2 regions of the Peribacillus sp. NPDC101481 genome follow, and region 1 is predicted to be linked to the other one. Evidence: riboswitches for the same ligand, from Rfam matches in the RefSeq annotation. Region 1 holds a riboswitch; the other holds the start of a gene.
What was found. A riboswitch is a leader RNA that binds a small molecule or an ion and turns the genes downstream of it on or off. The one in region 1 is predicted to bind S-adenosylmethionine.

Region 1 (7,969 bases):
GCCTGCTCCAAATCTTCTATTAAATCCTCTACATTTTCAATCCCAATCGATAAACGGACTTGGTCGGCACTCACACCCGCTTTCGCAAGACCTGCCTCATTCAATTGTTGATGGGTCGTACTGGCTGGGTGGATGATCAAGCTCTTCGCATCCCCAACATTCGCTACATGGGACCATAATTCCACCGAATTGATAAGTTTTGCCCCAGCTTCTCGATTACCTTGTATCCCAAAAGTCACAACAGATCCAGCTCCCTTTGGCAAATATTTTTCCGCAAGGGCTTTATCGGGATGATCCTCATCACCAGGATGTGAAACCCAAGTCACCGCAGGATGGTTTTTTAAATATTTAATGACAGACTTGGTGTTTGATAGATGCTCTTTCATCCTTACATGCAGCGTTTCAAGTCCAAGCGTAAACTGGAATGCACTTTGGGCACTTAGCGCAGGTCCTAAATCACGGAGTAACTGGACTCGGGCTTTCGTTATGAATGCGGCAGGTCCAACTGCCTCGGCGTATACCAGATTGTCGTAACTTGGGTCAGGCTCTGTGAAGCCAGGGTAATTTGGCGAGTTCCAATCGAATTTCCCTCCATCCACGATGACACCGCCAAGCGTAGTTCCATTTCCCAGAAGCCATTTTGTAGCGGAATGGATGACAATATCCGCTCCAAAATCAATTGGTCTGCATAGATACGGTGTCGCAAAGGTATTATCAACGATTAAAGGTATTCCGGCATCATGGGCGATTTTCGCTACCGCTTCAATATCAAGCACCCTCAAACTTGGATTTCCGATGGTTTCAGCAAAAATGGCTTTAGTTCTTGGCGTAATCGCCCTTTTGAAATTTTCAGGGTCATCTGGAGAAACGAACTTCACTTTAATCCCGTATTTAGGAAGAGTATTTTCAAAAAGGTTATACGTACCGCCATATAATGTAGATGCTGAAACAATCTCATCCCCTGCAGCGGCAATATTCAGGATTGAAAGTGAGATGGCAGCCATTCCGCTTGCTGTTGCCAATCCGCCGATTCCGCCTTCCAATAAGGCCATTCTTTCCTCAAAAACGCTGATCGTGGGATTATGGAGTCGTGAATATATATAGCCATTCTCCTTTAGGCCAAATAAATTCGCTGCATGGTCGGTGTCCTTGAACAAGTATGCATTGCTTTGGTAGATAGGAACTGCACGTGCACCTGTTTTATCAGCTTGCAGACCGCCATGAACACTCAATGTTTCGAAACGCAATTTTTTCCCTGACATATGATTTCACCTTTTTCTATGGATTTAGTTGGAATTATATGATGTCTGGCCTTTTATAAACAAAAAAACCACTTCAATAAGAAGAGGTTTCAAGAATACACCTCATCTACCAGAGCCAACACTCTGCTGGAATTAGCACCGTATATAAAAATTTATACCGGTTGCCGGGCTTCGTCGGGCCAGTCCCTCCGCCACTCTTGATAAGAACTATTAAATTCTGCCGTTACTTAATTCAAAATATAGCATTTTAGATTAAATCAGTCAATGAATTGTTAGAATATTCTTTGTTTAATTTCATCTAACATTCATATGTCCGCAACAAAGAAACCAACCACGGTTCCGATTGGTTTCTTAGCTGATTTCCTTAAGCAATCCGTACAAATAAGGAACGGATTGAAAGGCATATATTTTTTTGTGCAGCCGTCCTTCTTTGAAAAATAATAAACATGGAACACTTTCGATTTCATATGATTCGGCAATTGCTTGGACATAATTCATATTCATTTTGCCTGCCTTCAATTCCGGGAATAGCTCCAAGGATATCGTCAGCATCTTGGAGGCAACCTGACAAGTGCCGCATAAAGGGGTATATAAATATAAGCAAAAGGTTTCCCCATTTTCAACAGCAAGCTTACACTCTTCTTCTTTCCATTCCTGCATCAATTAGTCGTTCACCCTTTGACTTAAAAATTTCATTTTCACATTCATATTGGCAGATAGAAGCACAGTTGCGATATGATGTTCGGGTGAGCTTTCCACTTCTTTGTACATTTTATTAATATACAGGTGGTTCGCCTCAGGCATTTCCCTTCGGAACTGCTTCCGCAGCTTTTCTCCTGATTCATCTGCGTCAAAAAGGAGATAAACATCACGGTCCATCAATTCATCCACTAATTCATCCAGCTTAGTTAATGATATGGTCCCATTCGTACATCTTATTTCCACATCTTCATTTAAAACGGAGGCAACTTTTCTTCTATCGGAACTGCCTTCTACAATGATCACTTTATCGAATTCGCCCCACTCCATGTCATCACTCCATCTCACGAATTATGTGCGCAACTGCCACGGTACAAAATGAAAAAGAGAGCAGGCCTTTTCAGTCCCCCCTCTCCTTTTTTTTAACCGTTGATTAAACTCTCATACTCTTCAGCGCTCATCAAGCTTTCAATATCACTGCTATTAGATGGTTCAAGCACGACCATCCATGCCTTTTCATAAGGAGACTCATTTACATATTCAGGGTTGTCACTTAAATCTTCGTTTACTTCAATAACCTTGCCACTGATAGGTGCATAAAGCTCAGAAACGGTCTTAACGGATTCAACACTTCCGAATGGTTCGTTCGCTTTCAATTCATCGCCGATTTCCGGAAGCTCAACGAATACGATGTCCCCAAGCTCGGACTGTGCGAAAGCTGTAATTCCAATGCGCACTGTTCCATCTTCCGTTTTGACCCATTCATGTTCTTTTGTGTAACGAAGTTCTTTTGGTGTTGTTGTCATTATTAACCCTCCATATGTACATCTTATTTTATCTATTCCATTATAAGGTAGATTGTTTGTTTAAGTAAGGAATTAACCAAATATTTCGAGAAATTTTCAGTTCCAAACCTGTTCGAATTGTTCCTCTTTGAAACCTACCGTCACTTTGGTGCCATCCGTAACAATCGGCCTTTTCAGAAGCATGCCATCTGTGGACAATATATCAAGCATCTCTGCTTCAGAAGCTTCTTTCAGCTTATCCTTTAAGCCAAGCTCCCGATATTTTTGACCGCTAGTATTGAAAAACTTCTTCAACTCCAAATTGCTGATTTTATATAGTTGTTCTATTTCTGTTCGCGAAGGCGGATTTTCCGCTATATGGATTGCTTCATACTGCAGTTCATGATTATCAAGCCACTTCTTCGCGTTACGGCATGTGCCGCATTTTGGGTACCAATATAATGTTAAGCCCATCATTTCACCACCTATCAATAGAATACCCGTTTTCATCACGCAATACAACGAATTGTCTTTTGAATTTCCAATGCGATTTCATCAAAGGAAATAAGGGAATGCCTTCTCGGGCATTCCCTTTACTGATTTTGATTCATTTCTTAAAGAGCATATTTTTCAGCTTCGATTACCTTGACGGAAGCTTCACGTTTTTTCGCAATGACATTGATCGGATTATGCCTTGTCAGCTTACGGAGCGACGCAAGCATGATGCGAAGAGTATCGCCTGTTTCCACTGCGATTAACGTTTCCTTTGCGTGCTGTTCTATTTCATTGAAAGCTTCCTGAACGAAGATTTCTGTGTAAAGCACTTTTTGTTTGTTCTTCTCCAGACCTGTAGCTGCTATTGCTTTTTCCGTACGCAATACCACGGATTCCGCTGCATAGGCAAGGGATGCGATATCAGCAATGTTGGAGAGGATTTCTTGTTCTTGATCAAGAGTTTTGCCGTATTTCTGTGCAGCAAGGCCAGCTGCCAGAATCCCGATTTTCTTAGCATTTCTAACAAGCATTTTTTCTTGTGCCAATGGCTCATCACCAGGTTCTTCCGGCATCATCATCATTAATTCCTCTTGCAGGCTTTGAGCCTTTTGAAGAAGCGGCAATTCCCCTTTAAGTGCTTTCTTCAGGAAAGTTCCAGGGACAAGCAATCGATTGATTTCATTTGTACCTTCAAAGATCCGGTTAATCCGGGAATCACGATATGCTTTTTCAATTTCATACTCCTGCATGAAACCATAGCCACCATGAAGCTGTACGCCTTCGTCCGTAACATAATCCAACACTTCGGAAGCGAAGAATTTATTCAATGAACACTCAATGGCATATTCAGCGATTGCAGCAGCCATTGATTTCCCATCTTTCACTTGCTCATCCGTCAATTTGCTTTGTCTTTGTTCATAAAGGCCAACGGTACGGTATACAGAGCTTTCTGCTGCATAAATTTTGGATGCCATTGTTGCAAGTTTTTCTTTCGTCAAGTTAAAATCGGAAATTTTCGTTTTGAACTGTTGACGTTGATTCGTATAAGCTGCTGTAATCTCAAGGGCACGTTTAGATCCGCCGACAGCACCGACACCTAATTTATAACGGCCGATATTCAGGATATTGAAAGCGATGACATGTCCTTTTCCGGCTACACCCAAAAGGTTTTCGACTGGCACATGTACATCTTCAAGGATTAATGTACGTGTAGATGAGCTTTTGATTCCCATTTTCTTCTCTTCAGCACCAGTTGATACGCCATCATAATCACGCTCAACTATGAAAGCGGAGAATTGTTCGCCGTCGATTTTGGCGTATACACAGAAGACATCTGCAAAACCTGCATTTGTAATCCATTGTTTTTCACCATTTAAAATATAGTGTGTTCCTTCGGCATTCAATTTCGCTGTCGTTTTTGCTCCCAAGGCATCTGAACCTGAGCTTGGTTCCGTTAAGGCATACGCTGCAATCTTCTCACCCGTTGCCAGTAAAGGGAGGTATTTTTTCTTTTGTTCTTCATTCCCGAATAATACGATCGGCAAAGATCCGATACCTACATGTGCACCATGCGTAATTCCAAAGCCGCCTGAAAGTGCCATTTTTTCTGTAATCAATGCCGAACTGATTTTATCAAGACCCAATCCGCTGTATTCCTCAGGAACGTCAGCACCAAGTAAACCGATTTCACCTGCATGTTTCAGTAATTTAACGGAACGGTCAAATTCATGGTTTTCTAAATGTTCAACCTGCGGCAGAATTTCATTCTCTACGAAATCCTCGGTAGTTTTGGCGATCATTTTATGCTCATCAGAATAATCTTCCGGTGTAAACACTTGATCATACGTAATATCTTCTACTAAAAAGGCTCCGCCTTTAATGAGGTTATCTGTAGTTTGATTGGACATGTTATTTCCTCCTAAGTATTTAAGATAGTAAATCCGCCGGAAGCATGACAGCTTCCGGGAGGGGGGGATTAAGCCAATAATTCAAATACTCCAGCAGCACCCATTCCGCCGCCGATACACATTGTCACGACTCCGAACTGTTGGTTTCTGCGCTTCATTTCATGTAGCAGGCTTAATGTCAGTTTTGCCCCCGAACATCCTAGTGGATGGCCTAAGGCGATGGCTCCGCCATTTACATTGACAATCTCTTCATTCAAACCGAGCTCACGAATGATTTGAATGGATTGGGAAGCAAAGGCTTCATTCAATTCAAATAAACCAATATCCGATAACTCAAGACCCGCTAGCTTCAAAGCTTTAGGAATGGCTGCAATCGGTCCGATACCCATGATTTCAGGCGGTACTCCCGCTACAGCAAAGGAACGGAACTTACCCATCGGTTTCATCCCTAATGAAGAGGCCTTTTCCCCATCCATGACCATGACCGCGGCTGCACCATCACTCGTTTGTGAGGAATTCCCTGCTGTTACGGAGCCTGTAACAGAGAATGCAGGTCTTAGTTTTTTTAGCACTTCAGCAGTGGTGCCTGGACGAACGCCCTCATCCTGTGTAAATGTAAATGTTTTTTCCTTTAACTTAAGATCTGGTCCCACTGAACGAAGGGTTACGTCAACCGGCACGATCTCATCCGAAAACTTTCCTTCTGCAATGGCCTTCGCCGCCTTTTGATGACTACGAACAGAAAATGCATCTTGATCGTCACGGGAAATGCCGTATTTTTTTGCAACGGCTTCAGCAGTGTGGCCCATACCCATATAATATTCCGGTGCCGTTTCCGCAAGTCTCGCGTTCGGACGTGTTACATGGCCCATCATTGGCAAAAGGCTCATGGATTCCGCTCCGCCTGCAATGACAGTATCACTTTGGCCGAGCATGATCCTTTCCGCTCCATATGCGATGCTTTGCAGCCCGCTTGAACAGTAACGATTAATCGTTATGGCCGGTACTGTATAAGGTAATCCTGCCAATGCACCAATGTTACGAGCCATGTTCAATCCTTGCTCCGCTTCAGGCATTGCACAACCGATAATCAGGTCATCGATGGTGCCTTCATAATTTCCTGCACGCTTTAACGTTTCCTTTACGACAAGAGCCCCTAAATCATCAGGACGTACACTGGCAAGAGAACCTTTTTTCGCTCTTCCAACCGGAGTCCTTGCTCCAGCTACTATTACCGCTTCTTTCATGAGGATCCCCCTTACTCATTTTTAAGCTATTGATCTATTAATCTTCGTTTTGGCCATTTCTTCGTCCATTCATCAATTACGGAGTGGTTTGCCTTTAACAAGCATATGCTGCATCCTTGCTTGGGATTTCGGAGTCGAAACCAGTTTCAGGAATGCCTGTTTTTCTAGGTTCAAGATGTATTGTTCATCTACTTCCGTGCCAAATGGGAGTTTTCCCCCCGCCAGCACATATGCAAGCTCTTTGGCTATGACAAGGTCATGTTCTGATAAGAAACCTGAAAGGCGCATGGATTCCGCCCCTAATAGAAGTGCGGCATATCCCGTTTCACCTACGACAGGGATTTTTGTGCGGGCCGGAGCGATATAGCCTTGTTCATGCATGGAAATTACCGCCTGTTTCGCATCATATAGCTGATGATCCGCATTTACGCTTATTCCATCCGCTGAATTAAGGAAATTGTTCCCTCTCGCTTCCTCGGCGGAGGTAGAAACTTTTGCCATGGCGACCGTTTCAAATACTTGGTTGGCCACTTTCTGTAAGTCGAAGTCGACGCCCTTCGGCATATTCCTCAACGTCTTCACATAAAGTTCTTTAGTCCCGCCGCCGCCTGGAATCAAACCTACACCAGCTTCCACTAGTCCCATATACGTTTCTGTCGTTGCCTGGATGCGCGCTGCCGGAAGGGATACTTCAGCTCCCCCGCCAAGTGTCATATTAAACGGTGCAACCACTACAGGAACAGCACTGTACTTGATTTTAAGCATCGCCTTTTGGAATTGGCTGATGACCATATCGAGTTCAAAAATGTTGTCATCCTGTGCTTCCATCAGCATCATTGCAATATTAGCGCCTACACAGAAGTTCTTTCCTTGGTTTCCGATGACCAAGCCTTTAAAATTCGCTTCCGCTTCGTCGACCGCCGCATTGATCATTTGTATGATATCCAGACCGATTGCATTATTCGGTGAAGTGAATTCAAGAAGAGCCACTCCATCGCCGATATCCATCAGGCTTGCACCACTGTTTTTCTTGATTACGCCTTTTTGTTTCTTTATCGCTTTAAGATTCATCACTTTAGGATTTGCAACAAGTTCCTTATATTCACCATTATCATAATAGTGAACTATGCCATTTTCTTCTTTATAGAAGGAAGTGATGCCTTTAGCGAGCATATCCTTCACCCATTGCGGAACGGTGATGCCTTCCGCCTCCATTCGGGCTACCGATTTTTCTACCCCTATCGCATCCCATGTTTCAAATGGTCCTGTTGACCATCCGAAGCCCCATTTCATCGCTTGATCGATCGCCACGATGTCATCCGCGATGTCCCCAAGCAGCTGGGCAGAATACACAAGCGCCGGATTCAGGACATTCCAAAGTAATTGGCCGGTACGGTCTTCGCTATAAACAAGCGCTTTCATTTTATTTTCAAAGCCCTTGGCCTGTTTAGCCATTTCAATGGAAGGCGTTTTTAATCTTTTTCGTGCATCATATTCAAGGGTATCGGGATTCAGTTCAAGGATTTCCTTTCCTTTTTTCAAGAAAAATCCTTGGCCTGACTTGCTTCCAAGCC
Region 2 (7,969 bases), on a different contig from region 1:
TCTGACCGTGCTGCTTTTTCAAACCATTGTTCCGCAACCTGAAAATTGATATCCGGTTGCCCGAATGCTATATCCATTTGAATACAAGCTATTTTCCACTTCATCGTTTAAAACCCCCCACATGTAAAAAATGCTTTACAAGACTATGATAAACATATATCATTTGTGTCTAGAATTTCAAGAAATTTCAGAGAAGGTGTATAAATGGTGCAATTCGAAAAATCCAGACAGCTTCAGGACCTACCCAAGCAATTTTTTGCCTCACTAGTAGCAAAAGTCAATGCCATTACGGAGCAAGGACATGATGTCATTAATTTAGGCCAGGGAAACCCTGATCAGCCGACACCAGACCATATCGTGAAAAGCTTGCAGTCTGCTGCTGAAAAAACGGTTAATCATAAATATTCGCCATTCCGGGGGCATCAATATTTAAAAGATGCTGCTGCCGTCTTTTATGAACGTGAATTCGGTGTCAAGCTGGATCCGAAAAGTGAAGTGGCGATTCTCTTCGGGGGAAAGGCAGGCCTTGTCGAACTGCCGCAGTGTTTATTGAATCCGGGTGATACGATCCTTGTTCCGGATCCCGGCTATCCGGATTATCTTTCCGGTGTTGTTTTAGCCCAGGCAAAGACCGAATTCATGCCCTTGACAGAAGAAAATGATTTTCTTCCAAAATACAGTGACATACATAAACAAGTACTTGATAAAGCCAAAATGATGTTCTTGAACTATCCGAACAATCCCACAGGTGCTTCTGCAACTGAAAGTTTCTTTGATGAGACCGTCTCTACTGCAAAAGAGCATTCAATTTGTGTGGTCCACGACTTCGCTTATGGGGCGATAGGATTCGACGGAAAAAAACCGATAAGCTTTCTCCAGTCAGAGGGAGCGAAGGAAATAGGAATAGAAATATACACACTATCGAAAACATACAATATGGCAGGGTGGAGAGTCGGCTTCGCAGTGGGGAATAAGAGTGTCATAGAAGCTCTTGAACTATTACAAGACCATCTTTATGTGAGTCTGTTCCCGGCGATACAAGAAGCTGCTGCAAGCGCTTTGCTTGACTCGCAGAGCTGTGTAGAGCAGTTAGTGCAGATGTACGAGGGACGAAGGAATGTTTTCATTGAGCGATTGAGGGCAATCGGCTGGGATGTCAAAGCTCCTGCGGCATCATTTTTTGCCTGGCTCAAGGTACCTAAAGGTTTTACGTCCGAGAGTTTTGCAGACTATTTATTAACGCATGCCCACGTTGCTGTTGCCGCAGGGAATGGATTTGGTGAATTTGGCGAAGGTTATGTCAGGGTAGGGCTGCTGACTTCGGAAGAACGGCTGAAAGAGGCTGTGGAACGGATAAGTAAATTAAAATTATTTTAACCACAATGATATATCCGATTAATTCACCCTTAAATAGTTAAAACTTATTGACAAAGTAGGGATTACCTGTCAGAATACAAAATAAATTCTTAATCTTTCGATACTTGGATGCAAATTTATATATCAGCGTTTTCTTATTTTGAGCAGGTGGAGGGACTAGCCCTATGAAGCCCAGCAACCGACCGTAATTCCATTGTAAAATGGGGCGGAATTCTTCGCCGGATTTTTCTTGAAATCCACAAGGCACGGTGCTAATTCTTGCAGCCAATGGCTGGGAGATAAGAAGATGGCTTATTAAAGCCTCTTCTTTATGAAGGGGCTTTTGCCATTTTGAGACCATTTCAGGTTAATGACATCGAGAGTTTACTAACGTGATATAGGAGTGATCAAATGAGCGAGATAGTCGCTACTTATTTAATTCATGATTCTAAGGGGAATCATGAGAAAAAAGCAGAGAGCATTGCCTTAGGTTTGACTGTCGGGACATGGACGGACCTGCCCCATTTAGTCCAGAAACAACTGGAAAAACATAAGGGACGCGTCGTATCGGTGACACCACTTTCCGAAGAAGAGAGGGCAAACAGCTACTTTAATCGTAAAGTATACCGTTCGCTTATTAAAATTGCCTATCCGGCAAGGAATTTCTCCAATGATTTACCTGCAATCCTAACGACGGTCTTCGGCAAACTTTCATTGGACGGGGAAATAAAACTTATCGACTTGGATTTTGTCGGTGATATTCAAAAAGCCTTTCCCGGGCCGCAATTTGGCATTGAAGGCATTAGGAAAAAGATTGGCGTATTTAACCGGCCCCTGGTGATGAGCATCTTTAAAGGTGTATTAGGAAGAGACCTAACATTCCATAATGAGCAACTGAGGCAACAAGCATTAGGAGGTGTCGACCTAGTTAAAGATGATGAGATCCTCTTTGACCAGGAACTGACTCCATTTTTCGATAGAATAAAAACGGGAAAACGAATATTGAATGATGTCTATGAAACCACTGGCCACCGAACTTTATATGCAGTCAATCTATCAGGGAAAACATTTGAATTATTGGATAAGGCAGAGCAAGCGGCTGATGCAGGGGCAGATGCCTTGTTGTTCAACGTTCATACATATGGTTTGGATGTAATGCAGGCCTTGAGTGAACATGATCGTATCAAGCTGCCGATCATGGCGCACCCCGCATATAGCGGAGCATTGTCAGCTTCATCATTTTATGGGGTCGGCTATCCATTATTGCTTGGTAAATTAGTAAGGTTATCAGGTGCGGATTTATCCTTGTTCCCGTCCCCTTATGGAAGTGTCGCACTTGAAAAAAAGGAGACCTTGGCGATTGCTGAAGCTCTGACAAAAGATGAACTTTCATGGGAAAAAGCCTTCCCTGTTCCTTCTGCTGGCATTCATCCGGGCATGGTTCCGGATCTAATCAAGGATTTTGGAATCGATAGTGTGATTAATGCCGGAGGTGGAATTCACGGGCATCCTGATGGAGCAGATGGCGGGGCAAAGGCTTTCCGATCCGCTGTGGAAGCCGTACTGGCAGGAAAGGAACTATCTGAAGCGGCTGCTGAGGATGAAACACTAAAAAAAGCTCTTGTGTTATGGGGAGGCCTATAAGAAATAATGAAACCGATCATCTTTTGTGATTTTGACGGAACGATCACCAACTCGGATAATATCATTTCCATCATGAAGAAATTTGCGCCTCCGGAATGGGAAGCGTTGAAAGACGGTGTCCTTCAGCAAAAAATCAGTATATCTTCGGGAGTAGGGGATATGTTTTCCCTGCTTGATAGCGGCTTGAAGGATGACATCATCCAATATGTAAGAAAGACGGCAGGCATTCGTCCAGGGTTTTATGAATTCGTTGAGTATACGAAACAAGCCAACATCCCTTTATATATTGTAAGCGGGGGCATGGATTTTTTCATTGCACCGCTTTTGAATGATATCTTGCCAACAGAGTCCGTTTATTGCAACCGTGCATTTTTTGATAAGGAAAAGATTTATATTGAGTGGCCGCATTCTTGTGATGATCAATGTAATAATGGATGCGGTTGCTGCAAGCCATCCATTATGAGGGAAATTGCGGGTGCGGAAGATTTTAAATTCGTTATTGGAGATTCCGTAACGGATTTTGAAGCTGCAAAACAGGCGGATATTGTCATAGCCCGTGACATACTGCTTGAAAAATGCGATAGCGAAGGGATTCCACATCAAGGTTTTGAAACGTTTTTTGATGTAATTGATATTATTAAGCAGCAGATGGGTGGGTAAAGCGTGAATAATCATTCTAAAGAATGGCAGGAGCTGGCAGATGTTAAAGCTGAACTGGCCGAAAGGGATTGGTTTATGGGAACTAGCGGGAACTTGTCCATTCGGGAACCCAAAAGCCCTTTCTTTTATATTACGGCAAGCGGTAAGGATAAAAGGAAGCAATCGGATTCGGACTTTTTACTGGTGGATTTAAAAGGAAAGCCAGTTGAAGAAACGAACCTAAGACCATCGGCCGAAACTTTACTTCATACAGTCATTTACCGGAAAACGAATGCGAACTGTGTACTCCATGTCCATACAGTTGAAAATAATGTGATATCCGAATTGTACGGGGATGAGGGCCAAGTTTCTTTTCGTAATCATGAAATCATTAAAGCGACCGGTCGGTGGGATGAAGATTCGGAACTTCGGATTCCAATCATATATAATCATGCTGACATTCCGCTGTTATCCGATAAGTTCGAGCCACATGTCGAAGAAGACTCTGGCGCCGTGCTGATCCGCAATCATGGTATTACGGTTTGGGGTAAAAGCGGACTCGAAGCAAAGAGAATACTTGAAGCTTGCGAATTTTTATTTCAATATCAACTGTTGCTAAATCAACAAAAGGCATTTGCAGTTTCTTTAAGGTAAACACTAATGAAGGAGGAATGAATGATGGCGACGATAAGATTCCAGGAAACAAACGAGGTTATTGAAAACGGTGAACAGGTAAAAGGATTTTTAGAAACACAAGGGGTTATTTATGAGCAATGGGACATTTCTAAATTACCGGCCCATCTCGTGGAAAAATACGATCTAACAGATGCTGAAAAGGAGGAAATCCTTGTAGCATTCCAATCAGAGATAGCGGAAATCTCCGAAAGAAGAGGCTATAAAGCGCATGATATCATCACATTATCCGATGCGAATCCAAACTTGGATCAAATGCTTGAAAACTTTAAGCAGGAACATCACCATGAAGATGATGAAGTGCGTTTCATAGCAGGCGGTACGAGTATCTTTGCGATTGAAGGCAAAGATAAACAGTGGTTTGACGTGCGCCTTAATCCAGGTGATCTTATTAGTGTACCAGAATCAACAAGACATTATTTCACGCTTGCAGAAGATAGGAAAACTGTTGCTGTCCGCATTTTCGTTACAGCGGCAGGATGGGTGCCGATTTACGAAAAAGACGAAGTTCAAGCATGAATCAATGTTAAAAAACCAGCTTCCGGGCTGGTTTTTATTTGTAGAAAAAAGGGAAGTCGGAATGGTCTCACCTAACCTTGATTTTATAAAAAAACATGATTTATCCCTTTGTGTTTTTTCTATTTATAGGAAAGAAATCTCGCAAGATTGAAGAAATTTGCGACACTCCTGCCGAATAACTGGCTAGCCGAGACCCCACAGACGCTTGCGTCGAGGAGGCTCGGGAGACAGTCGGCGGAAAGGGAGCGGATTTCTGAAATCGACTGGACGTTTTTAAATAAAAAACTGCAGTCGAACTCGCTTTTCTTCGAATTTGCCTAGTCTGAAACCAGCTTACGGGCTGGTTTTTTTATGTGAATCCGGCAAGTGCTTTAGTAAGGTAATTATGATAAAATTTAACGGAATCGAATTTAACCGGATCATAGGAGCAGATAAGAATGAAAACAACCGAAGTGTACATATTGGGCGGCTTTCTCGGCAGCGGGAAAACGACGCTTCTTCGAAATATATTAAAGCAGGAAAGTGACGCGGGCAGAAAAGTGGCCGTGCTTTTAAATGAGCTCGGCAGTGTATCGGTTGACAGCGGACTCATTGGTGATGGAGTGCCTCTGAAGGAGTTGTTTGACGGGTGCATCTGCTGCACAATTCAAGATAAACTGGAAGTTCAGCTTCATGAATTGCTAACCGAAAATGACTTGGATGCGGTTTATATTGAAACGACGGGCGCTGCTCATCCAGTTGAAGTATTGGATGGCATCATGTCCCCGATCTTCGCCAAAAGGCTGGAGTATAAAGGGATTATCACCGTGGTCGATTTATTAAGGTGGCGCGATCGCGAGGAACTGTCTCCGCAGCTTCGACAGCTGCTTGCCGAGCAAATCCACCATGCCGATTTCATACTATTGAATAAAGCGGATTTAGTAAGTGAGATGGAGGCCGCACAGCTGATATATACGATACAGGCACTGAATACGGATGCTGTATGTTTATTGACGGAGTATGCAGACGTTTCCTTGAAATCATTGCAAGGGATGCAAAGAAATCGGCAAAATAGCCATCAAAAGCTTGATGTACATGACAATTTGCATTTAACTGCAGTCGTTCATACCTTTGAAGGTGCGGTGGCACAAACCGACTTTGAAGAGTGGCTTAGGTCCCTGCCGGAAACGGTATATAGAATGAAAGGATACATTTCTTTTACACATTCACAATACCCCCATTTATTTCAATACTCATACGGAATGCCGATGTATATGAATGAAATGATGAAAATGCCATTGAATATCGTCATCATCGGGGAAAAGTTGGATGAGGAAATGTTGATCGGTCAGTTGAAAGCTTTGGAAGCGAGAGCGGTCCGATAAACGTTTACCGCCCATAAAAGAAGGGAAACATATAAGAAGACTTTCTTATCAAGGAGGCGGTATTAATGCCATGGAATAAGAACGATTACCCAAATTCGATGAAGAATCTAGATAAAGATGTCAGGGAAAAGGCTATAGAGATCGCGAATGCATTATTGGATGAAGGATATGAGGATGGAAAAGCCATTCCAATTGCCATAGACCGGGCTAAGATGTCGGTGGGAAAAGATTGAAAAAATGGTCAGACCCATTTGAGGGTCTGACCATTTTTATTCTTGCATTCCAAAGGCGGCAAATGTCTTTTCGTCTTCTATTAATCCACACGCAGCACATTGCACCCGAACTTCAGGACCATTATATGCTAGATGGAACGGCTGAAGGGAATCGTTCGAATATTGTTCAACAATCTCACCGGATTGCGGATCCTTTTTAACGGGGGTTGCTACTTGCTGAATGAGATTGAAGCGAGATTTATTTGTCCGGCAATTCGGACAGCGGTATACTTGAGACACTGTACTCACTCCTTTTTTGAATTTTAAAAAGCGTAATCGTATTATTAAGATAGTCTTTACGAACTTGATCAATAATATGTATGAATTAGTAATGGATGGAAGGGATACTATGAAGGAAAATATCAGGCAAGAAGAATTACTGGTGGCTTATTTAAGCATATGGAACAATCGTAAGGTGACCGATGTAGGTGGAAGGGAAGTTTTGCCGGAACTCATCCGCCGTGAGCTTTTGGATGAAAATGCCCATCCCCGTGCCCGAAAACCAGTATTGGAGAAATTTTACCTCTCCATTAAACGCGTGCTGGAATCTTCGCTTTCGGAAGAAATGAAAAATGCGATCGTCATGCTCTATATCACTGAATTGGAAAGATTATGATTCCAGATTGTGATACGGTTGCTTGTTAGCAAATATTCTTATCCGCTTCATACTTTTTTCACAAATCATTGTTAAAATTTTAAAAAAATAGATATTTAATGAATAAGGAGCTTAAAATATGAAGTGGGGCATTGGGGTTTTTCTTGCCATCGTACTGCTTACTGGGTGTAATAGCGGTAATGCATTTACTAAAATCAATAAAAGTGAATCTTTCCTGGCGACTGTCAATATCAAGGATACTTCTCTGACTTTTATAGATGAAAACTATCATCCATTTGCAAAATGGGATATTTCAGAACCATTTACCGGAGCCCTGCTCCTGGCAGACAAAGATACTATCCTGCTTTATGGAAAAGAGATGAAGAAAGTCCAAGTTTACTCTTTATCAGCAGGAAAACTGATAAACAGTTGGGAAATTGGGAAAGGAATCGTCAATATGCAATTGTTACGTGATGGAAAAAGCATCGTGGCGGTCAATCAAGCGAATCACTCCATTTATTTTTTAAATGCTGATGGGGAGGTACAGGATATTGTCAAGGTTGGTAAAAGCCCCTTGACCGTTCTTCAAGGAGAGCAAGCAAATCGCTTGTATGTTATTAATTTTGGTGATACCAAATGTTCAGTGATAAACCTTGAAACGAAAAAGGTCGATTTCGAATTTCCCGTACATAGTTCCAGCACCGGCACGTTATTAAGGGAAGAAAAGGATGAAATATGGATCGGAGGACATGGTGATGGGGACCAAGTGGAAGAAGATCTATATATTTATTCGGCAAAAACGGGAGAGTTGAAGAAGAAACTGAAGGCCCCCACCATGCCGATAAAGTTCCTGGAGAATGCTGAAGGCATATTTGTCCTAAGTCATG

Region 2: another riboswitch for S-adenosylmethionine. It lies ahead of mtnW (2,3-diketo-5-methylthiopentyl-1-phosphate enolase); the one in region 1 lies ahead of ACIROD_RS20860 (O-acetylhomoserine aminocarboxypropyltransferase/cysteine synthase family protein).

What each region holds. Positions count from the first base shown of each region.
Region 1 covers NZ_JBIWNJ010000003.1:437,648-445,616, reverse strand. Annotated here, with positions in the region: gene ACIROD_RS20860 (O-acetylhomoserine aminocarboxypropyltransferase/cysteine synthase family protein) at 1-1,262, opposite strand, end outside; SAM riboswitch class I at 1,362-1,469, opposite strand; gene ACIROD_RS20855 (thioredoxin family protein) at 1,614-1,922, opposite strand; gene ACIROD_RS20850 (toprim domain-containing protein) at 1,926-2,291, opposite strand; gene gcvH (glycine cleavage system protein GcvH) at 2,384-2,767, opposite strand; gene ACIROD_RS20840 (arsenate reductase family protein) at 2,864-3,220, opposite strand; gene ACIROD_RS20835 (acyl-CoA dehydrogenase family protein) at 3,361-5,148, opposite strand; gene ACIROD_RS20830 (acetyl-CoA C-acetyltransferase) at 5,217-6,395, opposite strand; gene ACIROD_RS20825 (3-hydroxyacyl-CoA dehydrogenase/enoyl-CoA hydratase family protein) at 6,468-7,969, opposite strand, start outside.
Region 2 covers NZ_JBIWNJ010000001.1:558,387-566,355, reverse strand. Annotated here, with positions in the region: gene ACIROD_RS02615 (carbon-nitrogen family hydrolase) at 1-104, opposite strand, end outside; gene ACIROD_RS02610 (pyridoxal phosphate-dependent aminotransferase) at 205-1,377, shown strand; SAM riboswitch class I at 1,509-1,662, shown strand; gene mtnW (2,3-diketo-5-methylthiopentyl-1-phosphate enolase) at 1,768-3,000, shown strand; gene ACIROD_RS02600 (2-hydroxy-3-keto-5-methylthiopentenyl-1-phosphate phosphatase) at 3,007-3,660, shown strand; gene ACIROD_RS02595 (methylthioribulose 1-phosphate dehydratase) at 3,664-4,293, shown strand; gene ACIROD_RS02590 (cupin domain-containing protein) at 4,318-4,851, shown strand; gene ACIROD_RS02585 (CobW family GTP-binding protein) at 5,289-6,215, shown strand; partial or broken gene ACIROD_RS02580 (DUF2188 domain-containing protein) at 6,281-6,427, shown strand; gene ACIROD_RS02575 (DNA alkylation repair protein) at 6,485-6,727, opposite strand; gene ACIROD_RS02570 (hypothetical protein) at 6,837-7,103, shown strand; gene ACIROD_RS02565 (YncE family protein) at 7,222-7,969, shown strand, end outside.